DNA from 4 places in the Streptomyces sp. NPDC051569 genome. Region 4 is predicted to be linked to each of the others. Evidence: riboswitches for the same ligand, from Rfam matches in the RefSeq annotation. Region 4 holds a riboswitch; each other region holds the start of a gene.
What was found. A riboswitch is a leader RNA that binds a small molecule or an ion and turns the genes downstream of it on or off. The one in region 4 is predicted to bind cobalamin.

Region 1 (7,187 bases), on a different contig from region 4:
CACGGTCATGGCGCTGGGGCGCCTGCTGTTCAGCGACCGTGTGGTCGGTCTGAGACCGGCCGACAACCAGGGCTACGCCATCGTCGCCTGCCAGGACTGACACCCCGGCCGCCCGTTCACCGCGAGCCGCCCGTCCAGCGCGAGCCGCCCGTTCACCGCGAGAAGACGACCCGGACAGAAAGCAGCCCACCATGTCATCACCCACCACCTCCCCCCAGACCGACCGGGCGTACGCGCCGGTGGAATGGCCGCTCTCCCGGCGGGGCGACGTCGTGCCGGCCGAGTGCGCGCGGCTACGGCAGGAAAGCCCGATCGCCCGGGTGCGGACGCTCACCGGCGACGACGCGTGGCTCGTCAGCAATTACGCCCTCGCCCGGCAGGTCCTTGAGGACGGCGAACACTTCAGCCTGCGCGCGACGGCCGCTCCGGGCATGCCGCGCCAGTACGCCTTGACGATCCCCCCGGAGGTCGTCAACACCATGGGGAACGTCAACAGCGCGGGCCTCCACCAGGAGGTGCTCAGGGCATTCGGTCCCCGGTCCGGCCCGGCGTCGGCCGAGTGGATGCGCGAGCGGGCGCACGAGCTGATCGACAGCATGGTCGAGGAAGGCCCACCGGTCGATCTGCGGGAGCGCTTCGCCGAGCCCTACGCCGCGGCCATGGTCTGCGAAGTGCTCGGCCTGCCGCGTGAGGACGGGCGCCGGCTCATGGCCGGCCTGGACCTCGGCTTTGTCACCAGCCCCGCCGTGTTCGAAGGGTGCACCGCCAACTGGGACAAGGACTACGCCTACGTGCTGCGGCACGTCCGCGCCGACCGCGAATCCCAGCGGGGCCTCATCCGGAGGCTGTGCGAGCTGCGGGACGACCCGACCCGCGATGGCGGGACCTTGACCGACGAGATGCTGGCGGCCGTCGTCACCTCCCTGTTCGGGGCCGGCGCGATGAGCACGTATGTGTTCCTGCTGCACGCCGTGCTCACCCTGGTACGACACCCGGAGATGATGCGACGTCTCCGGGACGAGCCCGAGCTGATGCCGAGCGCGGTGGAAGAACTGCTGCGCTGCACGCTGTCCATCGGGGACGGGCTGCCCCGGATCGCGCTCGGCGACGTACAGGTGGGGGACGTCCTGATCCGGGCCGGGGAACTGGTCCTCGTCTGTGTGGAAGGAGCCAATTTCGATCCCGAGCGGTTCGACGGACCCGAGCGGTTCGACATCGACCGCTCGCCCAATCCGCACCTGGCCTTCGGGGCCGGCCCCCACTTCTGCCCTGCCTCGCTTATCTCCCGCGTGCACGCCGCGGAAGCACTCACCGCGCTCCTGGAAAGCCTCCCGGCCCTGCGACTGGCCCTGCCCGCGGACCAGTTGGTCTGGCGTACGGGCAACATCAAACGCGTACCCGAACGACTCCACGTCCTGTGGTGAAGCCGCGCGGAGGATCGAGAGCCACGACGGACGGCCTCCGTCGCGGCCGCGACGGGAGCGGAGGCAGGAGACGGCCTGGTCGCGGCCGCACTCTCCGGCGCGGGCGACGCGGTGAGGGCCGGGGCGGGTGGTGACCGGCCGGGAGGGCGCGTGACGCGTTCCTCCCGGCCGTCGAAGGATCAGGAGACGGGCAGTTCCGCGCGGACGATGCGGGCCGCGGTGACCAGGTTCTCCAGGGACGCCCTGGTCTCGGGCCAGCCGCGGGTCTTCAGGCCGCAGTCGGGGTTGACCCACAGCCGTTCGGCGGGAATGGCCTCCAGTCCCTTGCGGAGAAGCGCCGCTGCCTCGTCCGCGTCGGGCACGCGCGGGGAGTGGATGTCGTACACGCCGGGGCCGGCCTCGCGCGGGTAGCCGTGCGCGGCCAGTTCGCGCGCGACCTGCATGTGGGAGCGGGCGGCCTCCAGGCTGATGACGTCGGCGTCGAGGTCATCGATGGCCTGGACGATGTCGCCGAATTCGGCATAGCACATGTGGGTGTGGATCTGGGTGTCCGGGCGTACGGCGCCGGTGGTCAGGCGGAACGACTCGGTGGCCCAGTCCAGGTAGGCGGGCCGGTCCGCCGCGCGCAGTGGCAGGGTCTCGCGCAGGGCGGGTTCGTCGACCTGGATGACCGATGTGCCCGCGGTTTCCAGGTCGGCCACCTCGTCGCGCAGGGCGAGGGCGACCTGGCGGGCGGTGTCGCCCAACGGCTGGTCGTCGCGAACGAAGGACCAGGCGAGCATGGTGACGGGGCCTGTCAGCATGCCCTTGACCGGGCGGTCGGTGAGCGACTGGGCGTACGAGGTCCAGCGCACCGTCATCGGTGCGGGCCGGGAGATGTCGCCGGCCAGGATCGGCGGGCGGACGTAGCGGGTGCCGTACGACTGGACCCAGCCGTGCTGGGTGGCGAGGTAGCCGGTGAGCTGCTCGGCGAAGTACTGGACCATGTCGTTGCGTTCGGCCTCGCCGTGCACCAGGACGTCGATGCCCGTCTTCTCCTGGAAGGAGATGACCTCGCCGATTTCGGTGGTGATCCGCTCTTCGTAACCGGCCGTGTCGATCCGGCCCGCGCGCAGGTCGGCGCGGGCCGTGCGCAGGTCGGCGGTCTGCGGGAACGAGCCGATGGTGGTCGTCGGCAGCAACGGCAGTTTGAGGTGGGCGCGCTGGGCGGAAGCACGCTCGTCGTAAGGCTGTGAGCGACGGCCGTCGGCGTCGGTGATGGTCGCGGTCCTGGCCCGTACAGCGGAGTCGCGGGTGATCGGGGAATTCTTGCGGGAGGCGAGGTCGGCGCGGTTCGCGGCGATCTCCGCGGCGACGGCGTCGGTGCCCTGGGCGAGCCCCTTGGCGAGGGTGACGATCTCGGCGGTCTTCTGGCGGGCGAAGGCGAGCCAGCGAAGGATCTGCGGGTCGATGTCCCGTTCGGCCGCCGCGTCGAGCGGGACGTGCAGCAGGGAGCAGGAGGCGGCCACGTCGACCTGGTCGGCGAGGCCGAGGAGGGTGGCGAGGGTGGCCAGCGATTTCTCGTAGTCGTTGATCCAGATGTTGCGGCCGTTGACGACGCCCGCGACGAGCCGCTTGCCGGGCAGCCCTCCGGCGGCCGCGAGGTCTTCGAGGTTGGCCGCGGCGGCGTCCGTGAAGTCGAGCGCCAGGCCGTCGATCGGGGCCTTCGCCAGGACGGGCAGAGCTTCACCGAGCCGGTCGAAGTAGGAGGCGACGAGCAGCTTCGGCCGGTCGCTCAGGCAGCCGAGGTCGCGATAGGCGCGGGCGGCGGCGTCCAGCTCGGCCGACGTGCGGTCCTGGACCAGTGCGGGCTCGTCGAGCTGGACCCACTCGGCCCCGGCGGCACGCAGGTCGGCGAGCACCTCGGCGTAGACGGGCAGCAGCCGGTCCAGCAGGGTCAGCGGTGCGAAATCCGCCGCCACGCCGGGGGCGGGCTTGGCCAGCAGAAGATACGTGACGGGGCCGACGAGCACCGGCCGGGCGGTGTGCCCGAGTGTGAGGGCTTCCGTCAGCTCGCCCACCTGCTTGGCGGAATCGGCGGTGAAGACGGTGTCCGGGCCGAGTTCGGGAACGAGGTAGTGGTAGTTGGTGTCGAACCACTTGGTCATCTCCAGCGGCGCCACGTCCTGGGTGCCGCGGGCCATCGCGAAGTAACCGTCCAGGGCATCGGCCTCGACGGCCGCACGGTGCCGCTGGGGCACGGCGCCTACCATGACACTGGTGTCCAGGATGTGGTCGTCATACGAGAAGTCACCGGTGGGCACCTCGTGGACGCCGGTGTCCGCCAGTTCCCGCCAGTTGGACCGGCGCAGGTCGGCTGCCGTTTCCCGGAGGGCGCCGACGGTGACGCGGCCCCTCCAGTAACCCTCGATGGCCTTCTTCAGTTCGCGGTTCGCACCCTGGCGGGGGTAGCCGTACACGGTGGCCCGTGCTGCCGGGGCTGTCGGCTTCGCTGTCACGGAAATCTCCTTCGCGAGATGACTCCTGAAGCTCCCGGAGACGGGACGCGGACGCGAAGGGATGACGAACCGGACCGACTGGTCGCGCCCTCGGCGCGCTCATCCGTCTGGTATGTACGCCGACCCGCCCACGAGGTCACCGGGATATCCGCACCCGATCGGTCACGTACGGGCAACGGGCAGGTCTTCGGACTCGCGGGCACACCTGCCGAGGCAGATTCCCACTGGCCGTCGCTTCCCGGATCCGCTCGGATCCAGTGCGTATGACGGCGGTCGTTCCCACTCGCCGCTGCGGGGCAGTCCCGGATTTCCACCGGGTTCCCTCTTACGACACCCTGCCTGGCGGACAGGGCGAACCAGCTGCACCCTCCAGCCTAGAGCGCGGGCAACTCCGCGTCACCTCTGCTCATATTCCGGATGCGCGCGGGCTCACCACGGGCGTCCGCGATGCGGGCCGGGCACCGTACCGGCTCGGCCCGCATCGGGACTCGTCCCGCGCTGATCACGGGCGGCTTCGGGCCCTGGATGCCGTACCAGATGTTCGGCTGCGCCTTCGGCGGCATGCCCGCCGGCTTCCTGCCCCGCGCCAGCGGCCGCCGCGAGGTCCTCCTGCTCAACCTCTCCTTGTGGCCCTTCTCCCTCGACCCGCACAGCTCCATCGCCTACCTCCCCGGGCTGCCGTTCACCGAGCAGTGGCACCGCTACCTCGCCTTCGACCTCGCCACCTCCCTCGGCTGGGACACCGGTAGCGCCGTCACCAACTTCGTGTGCGTCACCCCGGCGGGCCCGGCGGTGCTCACCACGTTCCGCAGAGCCGCCCGACGCGCCCGCTTCCGCGCACCCGTCCGGTTCCGAGAGCCCCTCGGGAGCGACCAGGCACCGTCCCGAGGGACCCGCGCGGGCTCCGCCCGGTGACGACGGATGGAACGTCGACCGGAAGAAACCGGATCCCCCACTGCCGCCGCGACCCTTGCCGCGTGGCCGGTGCGGCAGCTGTTCCGTCCGGGTGGCGGGCCGACCGGGGCGACTCAGGCGTGGAATCCGTTGCACGCGACGGGTGTGTACTTCGCCGGCCCGCCCTCGACGTGATAGAGGATCACCGTCCAGTCGCCCAGGTCGTCGCCCACCGGGAGAGCGTCGACGGTCCGTTCGCCGAAGTGGGCCCGGAAGTCGTCGGGATACCTGAGCTTGATGGTCCCGCCCGAGGACCAGGCGGAGTAGAGATCGACGGGCCTGCTGGTGAACCCGGTGCCCGTACCGGTGGACGGAAGGGGCTTGCCGGTGGAGCGGTCCGTCTCGTGCGGGGGCCGGACCCCCACGGAGACGTAGTACGGCGCGGGCCGCTTTCCCTGTCCCGCGCCCTGGGGGCGCAGCGCCACCGAGGCGGTGTCCGAGCCGGTGGTGTGCGCGACGGAGGACCGCAGGCCGGTCGGCGGTGTGGCCTCGGTGAGGCCGGCCAGGTCACAGAAGCCGATGCCCTGCGCCGCCTCCGCCGGATCCTCCGACAGGCTCCAGCGGTCCTGCGAGACACGGTCGTTCACGATATGGTCCGGCGGTCCTGCCGCCGGAGCGGTGGTGGCCGGCCGGGACGCGGTGCCGGGCGCGGAGGCGGTGCCCCCGGTCGTGGGCGCCTTTCCGGAGTCCCCGCTGTCCGCTCCTGGGAGCAGCCAGACCGTCAACGGCGCGGCGAGTGCCACCGCACCCAGCGCGAGCCAGGCCCGGCCCCGGCCGCCGCCTCGCCGACTGTCCGGCCCGCCGTACGGGGTGCTGCCGGACGGCCCCGCGGATACGGTCGCCACCGCCGGCTCCGCCTCGCGGTCCTCCGGCCGTGTCCGTGCCCCGGTCTCCGGCTCCGGCAGCGCGGGAGTGTGCGCACCGTACGGCACGGGTGGTGCGTTCACGTGCCCCGGTACGGCCGCGGGTTCGGCGTCGCGGAACAGCGAGCGGTAATGGGGGTCCGTCGCCAGCGCCGAGTCCACCGCGCAGGCGGCGATCACGGCGGCCGGCGCGGGCCGCTCCGCCGGGTCCTTGGCGACACACCGCCGGATCAGCGCCGCCAGGTCGGGCCGTACCCCCGCCACGTCGATGTCCTCGTGCACGGCCCGATAGCTCACCACCGCCGCGTTGCCCGCGCCGAACGGGGGCCGGCCCGTCGCCGTGTAGGCGAGCGTCGCCCCCAGCGCGAAAACGTCCGCCGCCGGGCCGACCTCGTTGCGCAGGACGACCTCGGGCGCCGCGTAACCGGGTGTCCCCGGCGCCATTCCGTCCCGGGTGAGAATCGTCTGCTCAAGCCCCCGGGCGATGCCGAAGTCGATCAGTTGGGGTCCCTGCGACGCGAGGATGACGTTCTGCGGTTTCAGGTCCCGGTGCGTGACGCCGTGGACATGGACCGCGGCCAGCCCCTCGGCGAGCGCCGCGACCAGCCGCAGCGCGCTGTCCGGCGGGAACGGGCCGCTCGCGGCGACCGCGCCGCGCAGGGTGGGACCCGCCACGTACTCGGTGGCCAGCCAGTACGGGGAGGTGTCGAGCGATGCCTCGATCAACTGGGCGGTGTGGACGCTGCGTACGGTCTCCACGGTCGCGGCCTCCCGCCGGAACCGGGCCAGCGACTCGGGGTGATCGCTGATCTCGTCGCGGATCACCTTCACGGCCACCAGCCGTCCGCCGGGCGACCGGCCGAGATACACCTGGCCCATGCCGCCCGCGCCGAGACGGGCGAGGAGCTGATAAGCGCCCATGCGCGCGGGGTCCTGAGGTCGCAGCTCGTCCACCGGATCGACTGTGCCACATACCTCCGCCCTCCGGACCGGTCGAGCGCGACCCGGGACGTGAGGACACCACCGCGACCTCGGCAGCGCCCCACACCCGCACACCCACGACACCGGGCGCCGCCCCACCAGGAGGGCGTCGGTGTAGCCGGCGTGAACGCGTTCACCGGCACACATCATGCGAGTGTCTGGCGATCCTGGAGTTGGTGAACCATGATGACGGGCAGAGGAGTTCACCTTGTTCCCGCACTGATGTGAGAGGTTTTCGGACGGCATGCCGGACACCAAGAAGTCGATCAAGGTGGTCAACGCTGACTCCGGCGAGGCCTACGCGGTGATCGTCCAGCACGATCCGATCACCGACAGGCGCCTGTCACTGGCCGACCTGGGCCTTTACGTCCGTTGCCTGTGGCTGCACCACCTCACCGGAGCGCAGGGCGACGTGGACTGGATGATCCGCGAACTGGGCATGCACGAAAACGAGACCCGCGCCGGAC
Region 2 (7,187 bases), on a different contig from region 4:
CCGGCGGCCGTGGCGTGCACGGTGAGGCGGGGATCGCCGGGCAGGGGGCGCCCGGGCGATGCCTTGAGCGCGGCATCGCTGGCGTACCGGCCGGCCGCGACCGCGGCCGCGCCGACACCGATGAGTGTGGAGACGGCAGCTGCCGTCGCTGTAGCCGGGCGCACGCTCTCAGTGTCGGCGCGGCCGGCCGTTCCGGCCAGCGGGCGGGGGCCGTCAGGGGACGGACCGGCCGTGCGCCGGTGCCACGGCTCAGGTCTGGCCGTAGCCCCTGAGCTTCTTCCCGGCCTCGTCCAGCTGTGCCCCGGTGAGCAGCGTGGGCGTCCGCCCCGGGACGGAGGCGGCGGCGAGCCAGAGACGGCACATCCATTCCAGCTGGGCCGTGCGGTCGTACGCCTGGGCGAGGGTGTCGCCGTAGGTGACGGTTCCGTGGTTGCGGAGCAGGCAGCCGGTGCGCCCGCGCAGCGCGTACAGCAGGTGCGCGGCCAGTTCGTCGGAGCCGTACAGCGCGTACGGGGCGACCCGGACGGGGCCGCCGAGGGCCGCCGTCATGTAGTGGATCGGCGGCAGCTCGGACACGAGGGTGGAGACGGCGGTGGCGTGCACGGCGTGGGTGTGGACCACGGCGGTCGCGGAGGTGTTCCGGTAGACGGCGAGATGCAGCGGCAGTTCGCTGGTGGGCACGAACTCGCCGAGGACCCGGCGGCCGTCGAGATCGACGGCGAGTGCGTCCCCGGGGGCGAGCCGGTCGTAGGGCACGCCGCTCGGCGTGACCAGGACCAGGGGGCCGACGCGTACGGAGACGTTGCCCGAGGTGCCGACGACGAGCCCTTCCGCCGCCGTCCTGCGGGCGGTGGCCACGAGGTCCTGCCAGGCCTGTTCGATCGCGTCCCGCGACGGCTCTCCGGTCATGCGGCGATCTTGTCAGCCGGCCGGCGATCTTGTCAGCCGGCCGTGCCCGGCGGAAGCCGGCTCGGGCTCCGGGGGGCTCCGGCTCCGCTTCCGGAGAGGGCGGCCCGGTCCCCGGACGGAGCGAGCGGGTGGGAGCGGCGCGGAAGGATAGGTGAATTCAGCGGCGGAGGGGCGATTCCCGGACGACATGAAAATGACATCTGGGTGACATCACACGTGACAAACCCCATGAGTCACCGCACATACGTGCTCTGTTCATCTTCCGTTCATTCTGACTCCCTACGTTCACCGAGCCACTGACGTCGAACGATTGCCTGGGTACATGGAGCACATGACGCTGCTGCTCGCGATAGTGATCGCGACGGCTCTCGTGTTCGACTTCACCAACGGTTTCCACGACACCGCCAACGCGATGGCGACGACCATCTCGACCGGCGCCCTGAAACCCAAGATCGCGGTGGCCATGTCGGCCGTCCTGAATCTCGTCGGCGCGTTCCTGTCCGTCGAGGTCGCCAAGACGATCTCCGGCGGGCTCATCAATGAACAGGGCATCCGGACAGAAGTGATCTTCGCGGCGCTCGTCGGCGCCATCCTGTGGAATCTCTTCACCTGGCTGCTCGGCCTGCCGTCGAGCTCCTCCCACGCACTCTTCGGCGGCCTGATCGGCGCCACCCTGATGTCCGTCGGATCCTCCGGGGTCAACGGCGGTGTCGTGATCACCAAGATCCTGATCCCCGCGCTCGCGGCGCCCCTCGTCGCGGGCCTCGCGGCCCTGCTCGCCACCCGGCTGACGTACCGGATCGGCCGGGGGACGGACGAGAAGGCCACCGCCAAGGGCTACCGCGCCGGGCAGATCGCCTCCGCCGGTCTCGTCTCGCTCGCCCACGGCACCAACGACGCGCAGAAGACCATGGGCGTCATCACGCTCGCGCTGGTCACCGGGGGCGTCCTCGCCCCCGGCTCCAATCCTCCCCTGTGGGTCATCGTCTCCGCCGGTACGGCGATCGCGTTCGGTACGTATCTCGGCGGCTGGCGGATCATCCGCACCATGGGCGCCGGCCTCACCGATCTCCGGCCGCAGCAGGGCTTCGCCGCCCAGACCAGCGCCGCGACCGTCATCCTGGCCTCCTCGCACCTGGGCTTCTCGCTCTCCACCACGCAGTCCGTCTCGGGCGCCGTGATGGGCTCCGGCCTCGGCCGCAAGGGCGGGGTGGTCCGCTGGTCGACCGCGACCCGGATGTTCATCGCCTGGGGCCTGACCCTGCCCGCCGCGGGCCTGGTCGCCGCCGGCGCGGAGTTCCTGACCCGCCAGGGCAGCTGGGGCGTCGCGGCCGTGGCCGTCCTGCTCGTCGCGGCCTCCGGCGGGATCTGGCTCGCCTCGCGCCGCCGTCCGGTCGACCACACGAATGTCACGGAGACCGGCGGCCCGACCGCACCGGTGGCGGCCGCCGTCACCGCCGTCGCCCCGCCGCCCGTGGCAGCCGCCGGCGGCGCGCAGGACCTCCCGGCCGCCGACCCGGCACGACCCGTCAAGACAGCGGCTCCGGCAGCTGCCCCGGCACCCACCCCGGTAAAGGAACAAGCCGCATGAACATCGACTGGGCGGCTCTCGGCTCCGTCTTCGGCGTCAGCCTCGTGGCCACGATCGGGCTCGTCGGCCTGTTCACCCTGGGCATCGTGGGTCTCGCCAAGCGGGACTCCGCGTCCGGGCGGGGCGCCGCCGGCCCCGTGGTGGCACCGGCCCGTATCGGCGCCTACGCCTGCTTCGCCCTGTGCGCGGCGGCCGTGGCGTACGGGATCTATCTGATCGTCGCCTGACCCGGCCACCGAACGCGTGCCGTGTGGGGCGCGGCACACTGTCCCGTCGCAGGTCAGAGGTGAGTTGACGGTGTTCGCGGAGCGTGGTGGACTTCCGGGGCCATTTACGGAGGCAGAAGAGGAAGCCGGTGCGAATCCGGCGCGGTCCCGCCACTGTCACTGGAGGCCTCGTCCCCCAGGAGCCAGGAACTCTCGCCGCCGCATCACGTCGAGCCGGGGCGCGGACCCTGAGTGAGGACATGTCGCCATGCCTGGCTGGGGTTCAGCCGCCGAGCGGATCTTCGCGTACGGCGCCACCGCCGGCCTCCTCGCCGACCGGATGTTCGGCGATCCACGCCGGGGGCATCCGGTCGCCGCGTTCGGTACGGCCGCGGGGGCTGTCGAGCGGACGCTCTGGCGCGACCACCGCGGGTGGGGCGCACTGCACACCCTGGTCTGCGCCGGTGGCGCCGCCGGGGCCGCGGCGCTCGCCGCCCGGGGGGTACGCGACCGCCCCGCCGCCTCCGCCGTCCTGACCGCCGCCGCCACCTGGGCCGTCGTCGGCGGCACCTCACTGGGCCGGGAGGCACGGGCCATCGGCGGGGCGCTCACCGCCGGGGACATCGAGCGGGCCAGGCGGCGGCTGCCGCATCTGTGCGGACGCGACCCCCAGGCCCTGGACGGGCAGCAGATCGCCCGCGCCGTCGTGGAGTCCGTCGCCGAGAACACCTCCGACGCCGTGGTGGGCGCGCTGGTGTGGGGAGCGGTCGCCGGGGCGCCCGGTCTGGTGGCGTTCCGCGCGGTCAACACGCTGGACGCGATGGTGGGTCACCGGTCCGCCAGGTACCGCCGGTTCGGCTGGGCCTCGGCCCGGCTCGACGATGTGGCCGGCTGGCCGGGGGCCCGGCTGACCGCCGCCCTGGCGGTGCTGGCGGGCGGCCGTCCGCGCGGAGCCGTACGGGCGCTGCGGCAGGACGCGCACCGGCATCCGAGCCCCAACGCGGGCCCGGTGGAGGCGTCGTTCGCGGGCGCGCTGGGCGTACGCCTCGGCGGGACGCTGACTTACGGCGGCCGGGTCGAGCACCGGCCGGTGCTGAACGGCGCGGGGCGGCCCGTCGAGGTCGCGGACATCGAGCGGGCCGTACGGCTGTCGCGCCGGGTGAACACCCTCGCGCTGGCGGTCTGTGTCACGGGCCGGTTCGCGTACGGCGCGCTGCGGCGTGCCCGTGCGGCGGGTACGTCCGGAAGCGGGAAGGAACGCCGATGAGGCTGATGGGTCGGGGCGCGCCCGGCGGTGGCCTGCTGATAGCGGGGACCACCTCGGACGCCGGGAAGAGCGTCGTCACGGCGGGCATCTGCCGCTGGCTGGTACGCCAGGGGGTGAAGGTCGCGCCCTTCAAGGGCCAGAACATGTCGCTGAACTCGTTCGTGACGCGCGAGGGCGCGGAGATCGGCCGGGCCCAGGCGATGCAGGCGCAGGCGGCCCGTGTGGAGCCGTCCGCGCTGATGAATCCCGTTCTGCTGAAGCCGGGCGGTGACCGCAGCAGCCAGGTGGTGCTGATGGGGCGGCCGGTGGGCGAGATGAGTGCGCGCGGCTTCTTCGGCGGGACCGGGGCGTCCCCCGGGAGCACACCGCACGGGGGGCGGGAAGCCCTGCTGGCGACCGTTCTGGAGTGCCTGGAGGAGCTGCGGAGCACGTATGACGCCGTGATCTGCGAGGGGGCCGGCAGCCCGGCCGAGATCAATCTGCGCCGTACCGACATCGTCAACATGGGCATCGCGCGGGCCGCGCGGCTGCCGGTGGTGGTGGTCGGGGACATCGACCGGGGCGGGGTCTTCGCCTCGTTCTTCGGGACGACCGCGCTGCTGAGCCCCGAGGACCAGGATCTGATCGCGGGTTATCTCGTCAACAAGTTCCGGGGCGACGTGTCGCTGCTGGAGCCGGGTCTGGAGATGCTGCGCGGGCTGACCGGGCGGGCCACGCTGGGCGTGCTGCCGTTCCGGCACGGTCTGGGCATCGACGAGGAGGACGGGCTGCGGGTCTCGGTGCGCGGCGCCGTCCGCGAGTCACCGGCGTCCGCCCCGTACGGCGAGGACGTGCTGCGGGTCGCGGTCTGCGCCGTACCCCTGATGTCCAACTTCACGGACGTGGACGCGCTGGCGGCCGAGCCGGGGGTCGTGGTGCGCTTCGTGGACCGGGCCGAGGAGCTGGCCGACGCCGATCTGGTGGTCCTGCCGGGCACCCGCGGCACGGTCAAGGCGCTGGCATGGCTGCGGGAGCGCGGGCTGGCCGACGCGATCGTCCGGCGGGCCGCCGAGGGGCGTCCCGTGCTGGGCATCTGCGGCGGCTACCAGATCCTGGGCGAGCACATCGAGGACGAGGTGGAGTCGCGGGCGGGGGCCGTGGCGGGTCTCGGCCTGCTGCCCGTGCGGGTCAGGTTCGACCGGGAGAAGACCCTGGCCAGGCCGGCCGGGACGGCCCTCGGCGAAGCCGTCGAGGGGTACGAGATCCATCACGGCGTCGCGGAGGTGCGCGGCGGCGAGGCGTTCGTCTCGGACGAGCGGGGAACGCCGCTGGACGGTTGCCGGGTGGGGGCCGTCCAGGGCACGCACTGGCACGGGGCGCTGGAGAGCGACGCGTTCCGGCGGCGGTTCCTGACGGAGGTGGCGCGGGCGGCCGGCCGGCGTTTCGTCCCGGCGCCCGACACGAGCTTCGGAGCGCTGCGCGAGGAGCAGCTCGACCTGCTCGGCGACCTCATCGAGGAGCACGCCGACACGGACGCGCTGCTGCGTCTGATCGAGGAGGGGGCCCCGGCCGGGCTGCCCTTCATCCCGCCGGGGGCGCCATGACGACCGTCGAGGCGCGTCGGCCGCGTCAGCCGCGTCAGCCGCGCGGGACGGTACAGCCGTGTGACGCCGTGAAGCCGCTTGAAGCCGTGAAGCAGTACGAAGGAGCGATCAGCATATGAGCACGCCTTTCCCGTTCACCGCCGTCGTGGGGATGGACGATCTGCGGCTGGCCCTGCTGCTCAACGCGGTCAGTCCCGCCGTGGGCGGTGTCCTCGTACGCGGCGAGAAGGGCACGGCCAAGTCCACGGCCGTACGGGCCCTCGCGACACTGATGCCCGAGGTGGCGGCCGTCGCCGGCTGCCGGTTCAGCTGCGATCCCGCCGCGCCCGATCCCGGCTGCCCGGACGGCCCGCACGAGAGCGGTCCCGGGATATCCCGGCCGGCCCGGATGGTCGAGCTGCCCGTCGGCGCCTCCGAGGACCGGCTCGTCGGGGCGCTGGACATCGAACGGGCTCTGGCGGAGGGCGTGAAGGCTTTCGAGCCCGGGCTGCTCGCGGACGCGCACCGGGGCGTGCTGTACGTCGACGAGGTCAATCTGCTCCACGACCACCTGGTGGACCTGCTGCTGGACGCGGCCGCCATGGGTGCTTCGTACGTGGAGCGGGAAGGCGTCTCCGTACGGCACGCCGCGCGCTTCCTGCTCGTCGGGACGATGAACCCCGAAGAGGGCGAGCTGCGGCCGCAGTTGCTCGACCGGTTCGGCCTCACGGTCGAGGTCGCGGCCTCGCGCGAGCCGGAGCTGCGGGTGGAGGTCGTACGGCGGCGGCTCGCGTACGACGACGATCCGGCCGGCTTCGCCGCGCGCTGGGCCGACGAGGAGAGCGCGCTGCGGGAGCGCGTCTCCGCCGCGCGCGCCCTCCTGCCCGGGGTGCGGCTCGGTGACGCGGCGCTGCTGCAGATCGCCGCGACCTGCGCCGCCTTCGAGGTCGACGGGATGCGGGCGGACATCGTGATGGCGAGGACCGCGACGGCGCTGGCCGCGTGGGCGGGTCGTACGGATGTCACCGCCGAGGACGTACGGCAGGCCGCGCTGCTCGCCCTGCCGCACCGGCGGCGCCGCAATCCGTTCGACGCGCCGGGTCTGGACGAGGAGAAGCTAGACGACACGCTGGAGCGGTTCGCCGGCGACGAGGGGAACGACGCGAGCGGTACGAACGGCCAGGGCCCCGACGGGGACGACGACCCGGACCACGACCCCGATCCCGACGGGCCCGACGGTCCTGACGGACCCGGCGGCGGGGGCGGGCAGCCGCCGCGATCCGGCCCGGAGGAATCCGACACGCCGCCCCAGGACACCTCGGGGCAGGACGACACGCCCGCGCGGCCGGAACCGGGGACCGCGCCGGAGAGCACGCCCGAGGGCGGAGGGCCCCAGCGCGCCAGCGCCGGTGACCAGTCCGCCGTACGGTCCGCGGAGCCGTTCCGCACCAAGATGCTGAGCGTCCCGGGTCTGGGTGAGGGCGCGGCCGGGCGCCGGTCGCGGGCGCGCACCGAGCACGGCAGGACGACCGGTTCGCGGCACCCGCGCGGCGCCCTGACCAAGCTGCATCTCGCGGCGACCGTGCAGGCCGCCGCCCCGCACCAGCGGGCGCGCGGGCGGAGCGGCCCGGGCCTGGTGGTCCGCCGGGACG
Region 3 (7,187 bases), on a different contig from region 4:
CCGTCGAGGAAGCGGACGTCCTCGTCGTTGAGGTAGACGTTCACGAAGCGGCGGAGCTGGTCGCCCTTGGCGGGGTCGAGGAGGCGCTCCCGGATGCCGGCGTGGCGGGTCTCCAGGTCGGCGAAGAGCTCGGAGATGGTGTCGCCGGCGCCCTCGACGGCCTTGGCGCCGCCGGTGTAGGTGCGGAGGATGGTCGGGATGCGGACCTCGATGGCCATGGCGTGGGCTCCTGTCGGGAAGTGGCGTGGCGGGCGGTGGCGTGGCGGGCGCGCGGCGCGTGCCCCCGCGCGGGTGGGTGGTGCGTATGCGGGTGGCTGCGCTCGGGGGCGTCGCTCAGCCTGCGGCGCTGTCGGGACAGATGGCGCTGGCGAGGCGGCACAGGTCGACGTGCAGCCGCGCCACGAGCAGGGGGCTGCTCGGCGTCGGGTCGCTCACGTCGTGGGGAACCATGCGGTCATCGTATCGATTCCCGGTCGGCGTCCCGATAGGTGATCTCGCGTGCTGGACGCAGGGTGTTCGTCAGGTGGACGGCGGGAGGTAGACGACGGTGCGGGCGCCGGTGACGGGGTGGGTGCTGACCTCGGCCGTCACCCCGTAGACGGTCGCGAGCAGCTCGGGCGTGAGGACGTCGTGCGGGGTGCCGGAGGCGACGATCCGGCCGGCCTGGAGGACGTAGATCCGGTCGCAGTAGTACGCGGCGAGGTTCAGGTCGTGCAGGGCGAGCAGGTTGGTGGTCCCTGCTCGCTTGATCAGGGTGAGGATGTCGAGCTGGTAGCGGATGTCGAGGTGGTTGGTCGGTTCGTCGAGGACGAGCAGGGACGGCTGCTGGACCAGGGCGCGGGCGACGAGGGCGCGCTGGCGTTCGCCGCCGGACAGGGAGGGGAAGGCGCGGGTGGCGAGGGCGGCGATGCCGACGCGTTCGAGGGCGGCGTCGGCGAGGGCGGTGTCGGCCGCCGTGTCGGCTTCCCAGAAGCGTTTGTGCGGGGAGCGGCCCATGGCGACGACGTCGCGGACGGTCAGTTCGAAGTCGCTCTGCCCGTCCTGGGGGACGGTGGCGACGCGCCGGGCCCGGGCCTTGGGGGTCATGGTGTGCAGGTCGTCGCCGTCGAGCAGGGCGCGGCCGTGGCTGGGGCGCAGGGTGCCGTAGACGCAGCGCAGCAGGGTGGTCTTGCCGCTGCCGTTGGGGCCGACGAGTCCGACGGTCTCGCCGGGGGCGGCGGTGAGGTCGGCGGCGTCGACGAGGTGGCGGCCGCCGGCGCCGTAGGACAGTCCCTCGATGCGGAGTCCGGCGGCCGGGGTGGTCGCCGGTGCGGTCACGGGGGTGGTCATACGGGGGTTCCTTCCGGGCGGCGGCGCATCAGCCACAGGAAGAGGGGTCCGCCGGTGAGGGCGGTGAGGACGCCGACGGGGATGTCCTGGGGTGCGGCGACGGTACGGGCGGCGAGGTCGGCGGCGACCAGGACGACGGCTCCGCCGAGCGCGGCGACGGGCAGCAGGGCGCGGTGGGTGGCGCCGACGGCCATGCGCGCGGCGTGCGGGACGAGGAGTCCGATGAAGCCGACGGCGCCGCTGGCGGCGACCATCACCCCGGTGACCAGGGAGGCGAGGACGAAGACGGCGGCGCGGAAGCGTGCGGTGTCGAGGCCGAGGACGGTGGCGCCCTCCTCCCCCACGAGCAGCAGGTCGAGTGGTCTGGCGAGCGTCATGAGCAGCGCGATCCCGGCGGCGAGGACGACGGCGGGCAGGAGGAGCGTGCCCCAGCGGGCGCTGCCGAGGCCGCCGAGCGACCAGTAGAGCGCTTCCTGGAAGTGTTCGGGCCGGGCGGAGACGACCAGGACGAGGGTGGTGAGGGCGGAGAGGATGTACGAGACGGCGACCCCGGCGAGGAGGAGCCGGCCGCCGGTCATGGTGGGGCCCTGCCGGGCCAGTGCGTACACCAGGACCAGGGCGAGGAGTGAGCCGGCGAAGGCGGCGGCGGGCATGGCGACGGTGGTGGTGATCCCGCCGCCGATGCCGAGGACGAGGACGAGGACGGCTCCGGCGGAGGCGCCGGAGGAGATCCCGAGCAGGAAGGGGTCGGCGAGCCGGTTGCGTACGAGGGCCTGGAGGACGGTGCCGACGACGGCGAGCCCGGCGCCGACGATCGCGCCGAGGAGGACGCGCGGCAGCCGTACGTCGAGCACGATGGTGCGGAAGGGGCTCGGTTCGGCGCCGCCGGTCAGGATGGTGAGCACCTGGCCGGGCGGGATGCGTACGGAGCCGAGGGCGAGGCCCGCCACGACGGCCGCGGCGAGCGCGGCGGCGAGGCAGGCCAGCACCAGGGTGTAGCGCAGCCGCCCGGGGCCGGGCGGGGTGTGGCAGGTCACGGCGGGCGGCTTACTCGGCGGCTTCGGGGTGCAGTTGGGCGGCGAGCCGTTCGACGGCGGCGGGGGCGCGTACGCCGAGGACCACGTCGGACAGGGGCATGACCGCGAACCGCTTGTTTCTGATCGCCGGTACGTCCGCCAGCACGGGGTCCTCCAGCAGCCGCTTCTTCTTCTGCGCGACGGTGGTGGAGCCGTAGTCGTAGATGACGATGACGTCGGGCTTGCGGGCGACGACCTGTTCCCAGGTGGCGTCGCCGAAGGACTTGTCGAGGTCGGCGAAGACGTTGGTGCCGCCGGCGCGGTTGATGAGGTCGTTGCCGATGCCCTTGCCGCCCGCGGTGAAGGCGGTCTTGTCGCCGCTGTCGTAGACGAAGACGGAGAGCGGCTCGACGCCCTTCAGCCCGGCGGCGGTGGCGGCGAGGGTGGCACGGGCCTGTTCGGTCCAGCGCTCGGCGCGGTCGGGGACGCCGAAGGTGCGTCCTGTCTCTTCGATCTCCTGGTAGAGGTCGTCCATGGAGGTCTTGCCCTGGGCGCAGTTCTCCAGGTTGAGCCGGGTGTTGATGCCGGAGCCCTGGAGGTCGTCGCGGGCGCGGCCCTCGTTGGCGGCGAAGGCGCTGGCGTAGCCGCCGTAGACGAAGTCGGGGTCGGCGGCGAGGAGTTTCTCCTTGGAGGGGTACTCCTTGGCGAGCACCGGGACGCTCGCGTACGCCTTCGCGTAGGCGGGGAGGATGGTGTCGTCCAGGTAGGCCGTGCCGACGAGGGATTTCCGCAGGCCGAGCGCCAGCATGATCTCGGTGACGTGCTGGTTCATGGTCACCACGCGCTGCGGCGGCGCCGGGAAGGTGGTTTTCACGCCGCAGTTGGTGACGGTGTACGGGAAGCCGGGGGCGGGCTTCGCGGCGGTGTTCTTCGCGCCGGCCGGGTCCGCCGGGCCCGGGGAGCCGCCACAGGCGGTGAGGGTGAGCGGCAGCAGTACGGCGGATATGACGGACAGCGTGGCGGGCGTGAGCGCGCGGCCGCGCGGGGGCAGGACGGGCATGGCTGGGCCTCCTCCGGGGGATTTCCGCGTCCCCTGGGTGGTGGGAGAAGGGCGGCAGGTCAGTTCCTGGCTGCCAAGCGGGGCTTGGTCACAGTGGCGGGACCGCGCCGGTTTCGCACCGGCTTCCTGGCTCCTGCCGCCTTGGTTCGGTCGGGATCGGGTCGAGTCTGTCAGACGACCTCGACGTCCTCTTCGGTGACCTCGCCGTCGGTGATCCGGTACGAGCGGAACTGGAAGGGGCCCGCGTCGTCGGTGTCGGCGGTGGAGACGAGGACGTAGTGGGCGGCCGGCTCGTTGGCGTAGGTGATGTCCGTACGGGACGGGTACGCCTCGGTCGCGGTGTGCGAGTGGTAGATGATCACCGGCTCTTCGTCGCGGTCGTCCATGTCCCGGTAGAGCTTGAGCAGGTCCGCCGAGTCGAACTCGTAGAAGGTGGGCGAGCGGGCCGCGTTGAGCATGGGGATGAAGCGCTCGGCCCGTCCGGTCCCGGCGGGCCCGGCGACCACGCCGCACGCCTCGTCGGGGTGGTCGCGCCGCGCGTGCTCGACGATCCGGTCACGCAGGTCCTGGGAGATGGTCAGCATGGGGGAAATATAAGGGGCGGTCCGCCGGGGGCGCGGGGGCGGGAGCGGGAAGCGGACCGCCCGGTCCCGCGCCGGGGGCACGGGGCCGGGCGGTGGACCGCGACCGGGCAGTCGGCCGGCCCGGCGCCGCCGACCCGGCCGACCCTGCCGACCCTGCCGACCCGGAGAGCTGACGCGGTCACGCCCGACGGCCCCCGGATTCCGGGGGCCGTCGGGCGTTGCGGCTCGGGGTACGGCTGCGCGCCGTCGGACTACTCGGCGGCGGAGGCGTACTCCGGAGTGTCCTGTTCCGCGATCCTCGGGTCGCGCCGCCTCAGGTACTGCCAGCCGACCGCCAGGCCGACCGCCCACACCGCCGCCACGTAGAGGCAGACGCGCGCGTCCTTGTCGTACGCGATGAGGCAGGTGACGAGGCCCAGGAAGGCGAGCGCGACCCAGCTGAACAGCGAGCCGCCGGGGGCGGGGAAGGGCGAGGCCGGCAGTCGGCCCGCCTCCACACCGCGCCGGTAGCGGATATGGCTGATGAGGATCATCATCCAGGTCCAGATGCCGGCCGCGGTGGCCACTGACGTGACGTAGCCGAAAGCTTTCTCCGGCACGACGTAGTTGAGGATCACCCCGATGCCCATCAGGGCGACGGAGAGGGTGATACCGACCGCCGGGGTCTTGCGGGCGTTCAGCTTGCCGAAGACCTTCGGCGCCTCGCTGTTGGCCGCGAGGTCGCGGAGCATCCGGCCGGTCGAGTACATACCGGAGTTGCAGGAGGAGAGCGCGGCGGTCAGGACGACGAAGTTGACGATGCCCGCGGCGAGCGGGATGCCCATCTTCGCGAAGGCGTGCACGAAGGGGCTCGTGCCCTCCTCGAACTCGGTCCACCTGACGACCGCGAGGATCACCGAGAGCGCGCCGACGTAGAAGACGATGATGCGCCAGGGCAGTGTGTTGATGGCCTTGGGGAGGGTCTTCTCGGGGTTCTCGGACTCACCCGCCGTCACACCGACCAGCTCGACGGCGAGGTAGGCGAACATGACGCCCTGGAGGGTCATCAGGCTGGAGCCGATGCCGTTCGGGAAGAGGCCGCCGTGCGCCCAGAGGTTGGAGGCACTGGCGGTCTCACCGGCATCGGAGAAGCCGAGGGTGAGCACGCCGAGACCGATGACGATCATGCCGATGATGGCGGTGACCTTGACCATCGAGAACCAGAACTCGACCTCGCCGAAGATCTTCACCGAGATCAGGTTGACGCCGAAGAGGACCACGAGGAAGACCAGCGCGCTGACCCATTGCGGGATCGCGGGAAACCAGAAGTGGATGTAGATCGCGGCGGCGGTCAGTTCCGCCATGCCGGTGACCACCCACATCAGCCAGTACGTCCACCCCGTGGCGTACCCGAAGAAGGGGCCGAGGAACTCGCGGGCGTACTCCGCGAAGGAGCCCGAGACCGGGCGGTAGAGGAGCAGCTCGCCGAGCGCCCGCATGATGAAGAAGATCACGACACCCGCGAGGGCGTACATGAGGATGATGCTGGGGCCGGCCTTGGCGATGTTGGCTCCGGCGCCCATGAAGAGGCCGACGCCGATCGCGCCGCCGATCGCGATCATCTGGACCTGGCGGCTGCCGAGCCCGCGCTCGTAGCCCTCCTCGGTGGGGCCGCCCGCGGCGCCGCTCCCGCCGCCTCCGCCACCCTCGCCGTAAGCCTTGTCGACCTGCGCTGAGGTCATGTGGTGCGCCCTTTCTCCATGCCGGTCCGCGCCGTGCTCGGCCGCGGGCCGTTTCCGATCCCCCCGGATATATGGATGAAGTGCTCCCGGCGGTCGGCCGGTGTCAGCGCCTCCGGGGACAGGGGTGGCGTCCCCGGGAGGTCGTGAAGATCTATCACGGCGGCAGGGGCGGCCCGGGGATGATTATGTGACGTGGGCCACAGGGAAAAGGGGACGAATTCCATCCGGCCCCGCAAAGGTCGCGGGACCGGTGACGGGATCGTTATGCCGATCTGAGGGGCATTTGAGCGTACGGAAGAGGGTGGGTTACCCACGGTCCGTCAGGGCATCAGTGTCTCGACGAGCGTCTCCTGGAGGGCGCCCAGCCAGAGGTACGCCATGACCATCGGCTTGCGCGGGTCGGAGTCCGGAAGGCGGTACAGGTCGCCGCCCTCGTCCTCGTCCGTGACCTCCAGGCGGGTGCCGATCGTCAGCCGCAGGTCGTTGAGCGCGCCGAGCCAGTGCAGGCAGTCGTCGGCGGTCAGTTCGAGGACGACGCCGTCCTCGCCGTCCGCGGTGAGCGCGTCGAGTGTGCGGACGACCGCTATGCCGTCCTCGCGCTTGCGGCTGCGCAGGTCGTTCTCCGTGAACCGCCGGAATTCGGAGGAGTACTCGCGCTGTTCGTCGTCCTCGTCCCCGTAGGCGTTGGGGAAGAGCCGGGCGACGGCGGGGTCGGCGGGCGGTTCGCTGGGGCCTTCGTTGAAGAGCGCGGCGAGCGGGTCCGCGCCCTCGGCGGGCTCGTCACCGGGGCCGATCAGCTCCAGCAGCTGCACCGCGAGCGAGCGCAGGATCGAGACCTCGACCCCGTCGAGGGCGACGGCCGCTCCGCCGCCCGGGATCGCCTCGAACTGGCCGGCCATCAGTTGCGGTCCTGGGAAAGGGTCGCCCAGAGTCCGAATCCGTGCATCGCCTGCACGTCGCGTTCCATCTCCTCGCGGCTGCCGGCGGACACGACCGCGCGGCCCTTCTGGTGGACGTCGAGCATCAGCCGGTGCGCCTTGTCCTTCGAGTAGCCGAAATAGGTCTGGAAGACGTACGCCACGTAACTCATGAGGTTCACCGGGTCGTTGTGGACGATCGTCACCCACGGCACATCGGGTTCGGGGACCGCGAAGGTCTCCTCGGCCGATTCGGGGCGTTCGATCTCAGTCGGAGCAACACTCACGGTTCGGGACGACCTTCTTCTCTGCCGGGGTGTGCGGGGCTCGGCGCCCCGCGATGCACAGCCTCACGTGTCCCATGCTGCCACCCGGAAGGGCCGGTCGCACAAACGGGCCCCTAGAAATCGTCACTCTGACGAGTACGGGGAGTAGCATCCCTCCCATGAACGCTGCGGACCGTGGGCTGCCGGAAAAAGGAGAAGGGCGCCAAGCGCTTCCTCAGAAGGGTGGCGGCGGACGACGGGTGGGGGTGCCGTCGACGGCGCTGTTCACCGACC
Region 4 (7,187 bases):
CGACGAGCAGCGGACCGACCTCGGTGAGGGGGACACCCAGCGACTCGACGGCATGGCCGAGGGTGGACGAGCCGTCGGTGAGCAGGGCGGTACGTCCCTCACGTCGCGCCGCCGCGACGAAGAGGCGCAGCTCAGGGGCGAAACTGATCTGGATCTCCGGTCCGTTCACCTCGTCAGCATGTCACCGGGGGAGGGAGTGAGCCAGGGCTTTCCGTGGCCGCCGTCCACACGGGGGACTCGCGCGTCAGGCGGGTCCTGCGGCGGGGCGGCTCAGCGCGGGGGTGGGGCTGGAGGCCGTCAGGTCCAGACGCCAGTTGTTGCACTGCATCAAGTGCCCGGGTGGGTACTCGAACAGGCGGGGGCCCTGAAGCGAGAAGCCCGCTTTCCGGCACAGTGCGTTCGACGCGGGATTGTCCACCGACGGGAAGGCGTGCAGATAGCGGTGCATCCGCTCGGTGCGCGCCTGCTCCACGACGGCCGCGGCCGCGGCGGCGGCGATGCCCCGCCCCTGGAATTCGGTGAGGACCCCCCATCCCGTCTCGTACAGCTGCTCGCCCTGCCAGGTCTGCTCCCAGAAACCGATCGTGCCGACCGGTTCGCCGTCCGGTAGCAGCACGATGCGGAAAATCCGCCCCTTGCCCGTCCGGTCGGCGCTCAGACCGACGTACCGTCTGTGCCGGGTGAGCAGCTGCTCTTCGGTCTCGGGCCCGCCCAGATGGGTCATCAGCTCCGGTGCGTTCGAGGCGCGGAGGAGATCGAGATCGTCCTCCGACCACGGCTCGATCCTCACCGGCGGTGCTTCGGTATTCATGGTGGGCACTGTAGGGCGACGGTCCGACAACCGGCCGCGCCGGCGATCCCGCCGCAGATCACCGTTCACCCGGCTCGCTCAACTCGCCCAACTCGCCCGGTGTGCTGAGTTGCTCGGTCTGTTCGGCTTGCTCGGGCGGCTCGGGCGGCTCGGGCGGCTCCGTCAAACCGGACTGGCGAACTGTCGCATCCTTGGACTGAACGGGCGTTCGGTGGGCAGACGTTTGACGTGCACCACTATCGGTAGCGGGTGTGGTGAGAAGGAGCGGACATGGAGATCTCCGGCATTGTCACGGCCATCGTGATCGGCATCATCATCGGCGTGCTGGGGCGACTGGTGGTGCCCGGGCGCCAGCGCATCGGCGTGCTGCTGACCATCGTCGTCGGTATCGTCGCGGCGCTGATCGGGACGGCGATCGCGGCCGCCGTGGGTGTGGCGAACACCGACGGCCCCGACTGGATCGAATGGATAATCCAGATCGCCCTGGCGGCGGTGGGTGTCGCGGCCCTGGACCGGGCGAGGGCGCGCCACTGAGCGGCTGGGGGCACTCGCGAGCGTGAGTGCCCGCCGGCTTGAGGGTGCTGGAGGACGCTGGTGTGCGCCCCGCGTGTGTGAGGGCGTTCTCAGTGCGGGCCGGTGTGCAGAGGGCGGCCGCTGAGCAGATTCCAACGGCCGTTCCTGCCACTGAGTTCGGTGGCGGACAGAGGTCGCACGTCGACGCGCCAGAACGCCTCCGGGCCGGCGCCGAGGGCGTGGACCGTGGCGGCACGGATGACGTCCGGCTCGGCCACGGCGATGACGCGTCCCCCGGGGTTGTCCGGCGCCTGGCCGGCCGTGCTCGGACGTGTGGTGAGCGCGTCGAGCCAGTGGCCGACGCGGGCGTGCAGCGCTCGGATGGATTCCCCGCCGTGCGGGGCTGACGCGGGATCCGACAGCCAGGCGGAGACCGACTGCGGCTCGGCGGCCGCTACTTCGTCGAGGGTTCTGCCCTGCCAGCGGCCCATCGCGCACGGTGCGAGATCGGCGAGCGGTGACGCGTCCAGGCCGAGCACCTCGGCGGTGCGGCGGCAGCGCCGCGAGGGGGAGACGTACAGGGCGGCGGCGCGGGGGAAGGTCTCCCGTACGGCCTCGGCCTGCCGCAGCCCGGCGGGGTCCAGTTCGTCGGTGTCGCCGTTGTCGCCGTTGTCGCCGGTGTCGTCGGGGACACCGCTGTCACCGGGGACACGGCCGCCGAAGCGGGCTTCACGCAGTGCTGTGCTGATGGCCGGTGAGATGAGCGTCACACGCGTGGTCATACGGCCTCCTCGGTGGTCGCGACGGCCCGTGGCCCTCCCCTGTTTGATGCCTGGCGATCGCCCGTATCCCGCCGTGCGCCCGACCGGTCGGGAAGGGGGGCCTCTTGGCTCGCTTGTCTGTTCGCGGTACCTTCGCGTCGATATCACGACGGCGAGACGGAAGTCCGGTGAGAGCCCGGCACGGTCGCGCCACTGTATGCCGGGTGCCGGCTGCGTACCACGCAGAGGGGCCCGGTGAGTCAGACCCGATGGCCGTCGTGCGAGCTCCACTGACTGGGACGCGAGTTCCCCAAGGAGGTTCTGTCATGGCTCAGGCCATAGCACCCCCGGCCATTTCTCCCACCAGCGCCGCGGTGACCCCTATTCCGCTGCGCGCGGTCCTGCCGTGGGCCGTGTTCGTCGGCACCCTGATGCTGGTGCTGCTGTACTTCGTCGGCGCTGAGCAGGGCGCGACGTCGGTGTTCTCCGGTGCGGGTGTGCACGAGTGGGTGCACGACGGCCGTCACCTGCTCGGCTTTCCCTGCCACTGACCGCTGACGGAGATCACGCAATGCATGCCTCCACCGTCAGAACTCTCCTCGTCCGCGGCATGATCGCGGGCGTGCTGGCCGGACTCTTCGCGTTCGCGCTGGCTTATGTGGCGGGAGAGCCTTCCGTACGGGACTCCATCGCGTTGGAGGAGACGCAGTCCGCGCCCGCTCATCAGCACGGCGCGGCCCATTCCCCGGATGCCTCCGAGGCCTCGGACGAGGAGGAGGAACTCGTCAGCCGGCCGGTCCAGTCGACGTTCGGGCTGGCCACCGGCCTCCTCGTGTACGGGGTGGCTCTGGGCGGAATCGCCTCGCTGGTCTTCTCCGTCAGCCTGGGGAGGATCGGCGGACTGGGTCCGCGGGCGACTTCGGCCCTGATCGCCGGGGCCGCCTTCCTCACCGTCTACCTGGTGCCGTTCCTCAAGTACCCGGCGATGCCACCGGCGGTGGGAAACCCGGACACCATCGGCAAGCGCACCACGATGTACTTCCTCATGATCCTGCTGAGCGTGTTGCTGGCGGCCATCGCCGTCATCGCGGGGAGAAGGCTCGCCCCGCGCCTCGGCAACTGGAACGCGACGGTCGTCGCCGGTGCCGGATACGCCGTCGTCGTCGCCGTGGCCTGCCTTGTCCTGCCCGCCAACACCGATGCCATCCCGGAGGCCTTCCCGGCCGCTCTGCTCTGGGAATTCCGGCTGGCGTCGATCGGCGTACAGGCCCTGCTCTGGACGGCCTTCGGGCTGATCTTCGGGGCGCTGGCCGAGCGGGTGCTCCAGCCGCGTCAGGCGGTGCCGGCCACCGTCCGGACGGCCCCGTAACCCCCCTGCGTGTGCTCGTGGGGCCCGGCGTATTCACGCCGGGCCCCACCGCGTCTCCCGCCCGCGACCTTTCCGCGCGTGCTGTCCGCCGCTCGATGCCCGTCGAGGCTCCGTGCCCCCGGCCAGTAGAGTTCGGGGTCGGCCTTCCCCGGTCATTCCCCCAGTCCAGAGGTATGTGGCAGTGAGCCCTGCACCCCCCGCGCTCCCCGTGACCGTTGTCGGGATCGGCGCCGACGGGTGGCCCGGCCTGGCGGAGGATGCGCGGCGGGCGCTGCGCGAAGCCGATGTGCTGATCGGTGGGCCCCGGCAGCTGGAGCTTCTCCCCGTGGACGAGTGCGGCGGCGAGCGGGTGGCCTGGCCGTCGCCGTTGCGGCCCGCCGTTCCCGGGCTGCTCGCCGCGCACGCCGGCCGGCGGGTCTCCGTGCTGGCCAGCGGGGACCCGATGTTCTACGGGATCGGGCGGGCCCTGTCCGAGGTCGTGGGCGCCGGGGCGTTGCGGGTGCTGCCGCATCCGTCGTCGGTGTCGTACGCCTGCGCGCGGCTCGGCTGGCCCGTGGAGGAGACCGAGGTCGTCACGCTCGTCGGCCGTCCCGCCGAGCGGTTGGCCGCCGCCCTCCACGACGGCCGCCGGATCCTGGTCCTCAGCGCCGGGGCCGCCACCCCCGCCGAGGTCGCGGCGCTGCTGCGTGAGCGGGGGTACGGGCCGAGCCGTATGCACGTACTCGAACAGCTGGGGGCACAGCGGGAACGGCACGTCGACGGCACCGCGCGGGACTGGGCGGAGCCGGCGGGCGATCCGCTGAACGTCGTGGCGGTCGAGTGCCGCCGCGCCCCGGACGCGCCGCGGCTCGGAGCCGTACCCGGCCTGCCGGACACCGCGTACGAGCATGACGGTCAGCTCACCAAGCGTCATGTACGGGCCGCCACGCTGGCCGTGCTCGCGCCCGCGCCCGGGGAGACGCTGTGGGATGTCGGGGGCGGGTCGGGATCGATCGCGGTGGAATGGATGCGTACGCACCATGCGTGTCGTGCGGTGTCGGTGGAGCGCGATCCCGTACGGGCGGAACGTATCGGCCGCAACGCGCGGACTCTCGGCGTCCCCGGCCTGCGGGTCGTCACGGGCGCGGCCCCCGGTGTGCTGGCGGGGCTGCCGGTGCCGGACGCGGTGTTCATCGGCGGCGGGCTGACCGCGCCGGGGCTGCTGGAAGCGTGCTGGGCGGCGCTGCCGGTGGGCGGCCGGCTGGTCGCGAACACGGTGACGCTGGAGTCCGAGGCGCTGCTGGCCGAGTGGTATCGCCGGTTCGGCGGCGACCTCGTACGCCTCGCGGTCGCGCACGCCGTCCCGGTGGGCGGATTCACCGGCTGGCGACAGGCCATGCCGGTCACCCAGTGGGCCGTCACGAAAGACCTTTCGCACGTCCCCTCGGGGGAATCCTCAGGAGAAGAACGATGACGGTGTACTTCATCGGCGCCGGCCCCGGCGCCGCCGACCTGATCACGGTGCGGGGCGCGCGCAGGCTCGCGGAGTGCGGTGTGTGCCTGTACGCGGGAAGCCTGGTGCCGCGCGAACTGCTGGCCGATTGCCCGCCGGACGCGCGGCTCATCGACACGGCCCGGATGGACCTGGACGGCATCACGGCGGAACTGGTCCGCGCGCACGAGGAGGGCCAGGACGTGGCCCGGCTGCACTCCGGTGACCCGTCGGTGTTCAGCGCGGTCGCGGAGCAGATGCGGCGACTGGACGCGGCGGGGGTGCCGTACGAAGTGGTCCCGGGAGTACCGGCGTTCGCGGCGGCGGCAGCCGCCCTGAAGCGCGAACTGACCGTACCGACGGTGGGCCAGACCGTCATCCTGACCCGCGTCGCCCAGCAGGCCACCCCGATGCCGGAGGGCGAGGACCTGGCCACGCTCGGGAAGAGCGGAGCGCTGCTGGTACTGCACCTCGCGGCGAGGTACGTCGACCGGGTCGTGGCGGAACTGCTGCCGCACTACGGCGCGGACTGCCCGGCGGCGGTGGTGGCGATGGCCAGCCGCCCGGACGAACTGGTCCTGCGGGGAACGCTGGGGGACATCGCCGAGCAGGTGAAGGCGGCGGGCGTGGTGCGGACGGCGGTCATCATGGTGGGCCGGACGCTGGGAGCGGAACAGTTCAGGGACAGCCACCTGTACTCACCGGAGCGGGACAGGCGGGAACCGCACGCCTGTTGAGGGGCGAGGGCTGAGGCGGCTGGGAGCCGGGGCGACCGAGGAGCGCGCTGACCGGTCACCGGTCACATGTGACCGGTGAGTGCCGCCAGGGGGCGGACAGGAGCATGATCAGCCACCGGTGGCCCCGTCGCCGACCGGCGGGAACCGCTGACCAGCGCCACCACTCTCGTGCGGCGAAGGCAGCAGGCCCCACCGAACCGTCTCGGTGGGGGCCACTGCGTACGCCGACGTTGCCTCAAACGCTGTCTTCGCCTTGGGGGGGCGGACCGAATCCGCTCCTCGGTCAGGGGAGCGAGAGGGGACGCCGGAACGGGTTGGACCGACAACGCCCCCGTCCTCACCACCCCCACCGGCAAGCCGCTCGAACCCCGGCAGCCTCAGATGTCACCACCGTCTCCCTCCGGAGCAGGGCCCCGCGCGATCAGCTGCCACCATCGCAGGCATTCGACCGCCATCCTGCTGCCAGAACAAGGCGCCGGCTCATCGTGGTCAAGGAGCTCCTCGGCTCGCGCCCGCATGCGTGTCACGTTCAAGCGCCTGGTGGACCTGCGCAAGCGGCGCTCGGCGACCATCCGCGACGTGCTGGGCGTCAAGAACATGTGGCACGTCGGCCCCTCCCCTGAGTGGCCGCTCACGGTCCTGATCATCGATGAGGCGCACACGTACTTCCGCGAGTACAAGGGCAGCGACGCCGAGACGAAACGTTTGGCCGCGTTGACGGCGGAAAACGCCCGACTGGTGGAGGACCTGGTCAAGAAGGGCCGCAGCGTCGGCATCCTGGTGATCCTGATCAGCCAGAAGACCACCGGTGATGCCATCCCCACCTTCATCCGCGACGTGTGCCCCATCGGGCTGTCCTTCGCGCAGAAGACCGTGGAAGCCGCCGTGGCCGCGCTGGGCGACGACATCCGCAACTGGCCCGACGCCAGCCCCGTCACCTTGCAGGACCCCGCCTACGTCGGCGTCGCCGTGATGGCGATGCAGGGCCGCCCCGGCTACACGCGCATCCGCACCCCCTACGTCTCAGACGCCGACGCGGCCCGCGTCGCCGAAGATACCTCGCACCTGACCGCCGACCCGGACCTGTGCCTGGACGCCCTCCTCGACTCGACCGGCCGGACATTCCCCGACGACGAAGGACCGGACGGCGCCCCTGTCCCGCTCGCCAAGTAGACCGAACAACCCATGCCAGAAAGAAGGTCGAGGATATGACGGAGGAGCGGTTCACCCGGCGCACCGTGACCGTGGTCATGGCGGTCATCGCGGCCCTGGCCTTCGTCTTCTCCTTCGGCAACGTCTGGGCGCTCGCCCTGCGGCTCGGCGTTCCCCACCCGATCGCGCCGCTGATCGCCCCTATGGTGGACCTGTCGGTCGTCGGGCTCCTGGTCGCCCTGCGGTTCCTGGCCCTGCGCGGTGTGCCCAAGGCGGAGCTGCGGGCCGGTAACCGACTGCTGCACCTGTGCGGGCTGCTCACCCTCGCGCTGAACACCGCCGAACCCCTGCTGGCCGGACGCTACGGACGGGC

Region 1: another riboswitch for cobalamin. It lies ahead of metE (5-methyltetrahydropteroyltriglutamate--homocysteine S-methyltransferase); the one in region 4 lies ahead of ACIBAE_RS28440 (CbtB-domain containing protein).
Region 2: another riboswitch for cobalamin. It lies ahead of ACIBAE_RS24805 (cobalamin biosynthesis protein); the one in region 4 lies ahead of ACIBAE_RS28440 (CbtB-domain containing protein).
Region 3: another riboswitch for cobalamin. It lies ahead of ACIBAE_RS04385 (ABC transporter substrate-binding protein); the one in region 4 lies ahead of ACIBAE_RS28440 (CbtB-domain containing protein).

Annotation. Positions count from the first base shown of each region.
Region 1 covers NZ_JBITDJ010000003.1:290,783-297,969, forward strand. Annotated here, with positions in the region: gene ACIBAE_RS07065 (tRNA-dependent cyclodipeptide synthase) at 1-100, shown strand, start outside; gene ACIBAE_RS07070 (cytochrome P450) at 192-1,424, shown strand; gene metE (5-methyltetrahydropteroyltriglutamate--homocysteine S-methyltransferase) at 1,604-3,922, opposite strand; cobalamin riboswitch at 4,083-4,298, opposite strand; partial or broken gene ACIBAE_RS07080 (ECF transporter S component) at 4,418-4,837, shown strand; gene ACIBAE_RS07085 (protein kinase) at 4,951-6,693, opposite strand; gene ACIBAE_RS07090 (hypothetical protein) at 6,965-7,187, shown strand, end outside.
Region 2 covers NZ_JBITDJ010000021.1:24,546-31,732, reverse strand. Annotated here, with positions in the region: gene ACIBAE_RS24825 (alpha/beta hydrolase) at 1-164, opposite strand, end outside; gene ACIBAE_RS24820 (class II aldolase/adducin family protein) at 250-909, opposite strand; gene ACIBAE_RS24815 (anion permease) at 1,232-2,500, shown strand; gene ACIBAE_RS24810 (hypothetical protein) at 2,497-2,727, shown strand; cobalamin riboswitch at 2,798-2,942, shown strand; gene ACIBAE_RS24805 (cobalamin biosynthesis protein) at 2,975-3,973, shown strand; gene ACIBAE_RS24800 (cobyric acid synthase) at 3,970-5,556, shown strand; gene ACIBAE_RS24795 (putative cobaltochelatase) at 5,672-7,187, shown strand, end outside.
Region 3 covers NZ_JBITDJ010000002.1:307,554-314,740, reverse strand. Annotated here, with positions in the region: gene ACIBAE_RS04405 (MoaD/ThiS family protein) at 1-218, opposite strand, end outside; gene ACIBAE_RS04400 (putative leader peptide) at 334-450, opposite strand; gene ACIBAE_RS04395 (ABC transporter ATP-binding protein) at 520-1,329, opposite strand; gene ACIBAE_RS04390 (FecCD family ABC transporter permease) at 1,326-2,366, opposite strand; gene ACIBAE_RS04385 (ABC transporter substrate-binding protein) at 2,377-3,405, opposite strand; cobalamin riboswitch at 3,445-3,581, opposite strand; gene ACIBAE_RS04380 (Mov34/MPN/PAD-1 family protein) at 3,576-3,989, opposite strand; gene ACIBAE_RS04375 (amino acid permease) at 4,241-5,710, opposite strand; gene ACIBAE_RS04370 (DUF2017 domain-containing protein) at 6,031-6,609, opposite strand; gene clpS (ATP-dependent Clp protease adapter ClpS) at 6,609-6,914, opposite strand; gene ACIBAE_RS04360 (nicotinate phosphoribosyltransferase) at 7,073-7,187, shown strand, end outside.
Region 4 covers NZ_JBITDJ010000033.1:28,954-36,140, forward strand. Annotated here, with positions in the region: gene ACIBAE_RS28420 (Mut7-C RNAse domain-containing protein) at 1-169, opposite strand, end outside; gene ACIBAE_RS28425 (GNAT family N-acetyltransferase) at 245-811, opposite strand; gene ACIBAE_RS28430 (GlsB/YeaQ/YmgE family stress response membrane protein) at 1,082-1,345, shown strand; gene ACIBAE_RS28435 (histidine phosphatase family protein) at 1,435-2,106, opposite strand; cobalamin riboswitch at 2,222-2,372, shown strand; gene ACIBAE_RS28440 (CbtB-domain containing protein) at 2,412-2,636, shown strand; gene ACIBAE_RS28445 (CbtA family protein) at 2,657-3,454, shown strand; gene cbiE (precorrin-6y C5,15-methyltransferase (decarboxylating) subunit CbiE) at 3,636-4,907, shown strand; gene cobM (precorrin-4 C(11)-methyltransferase) at 4,904-5,662, shown strand; gene ACIBAE_RS28460 (hypothetical protein) at 6,179-6,835, shown strand; gene ACIBAE_RS28465 (DUF2637 domain-containing protein) at 6,871-7,187, shown strand, end outside.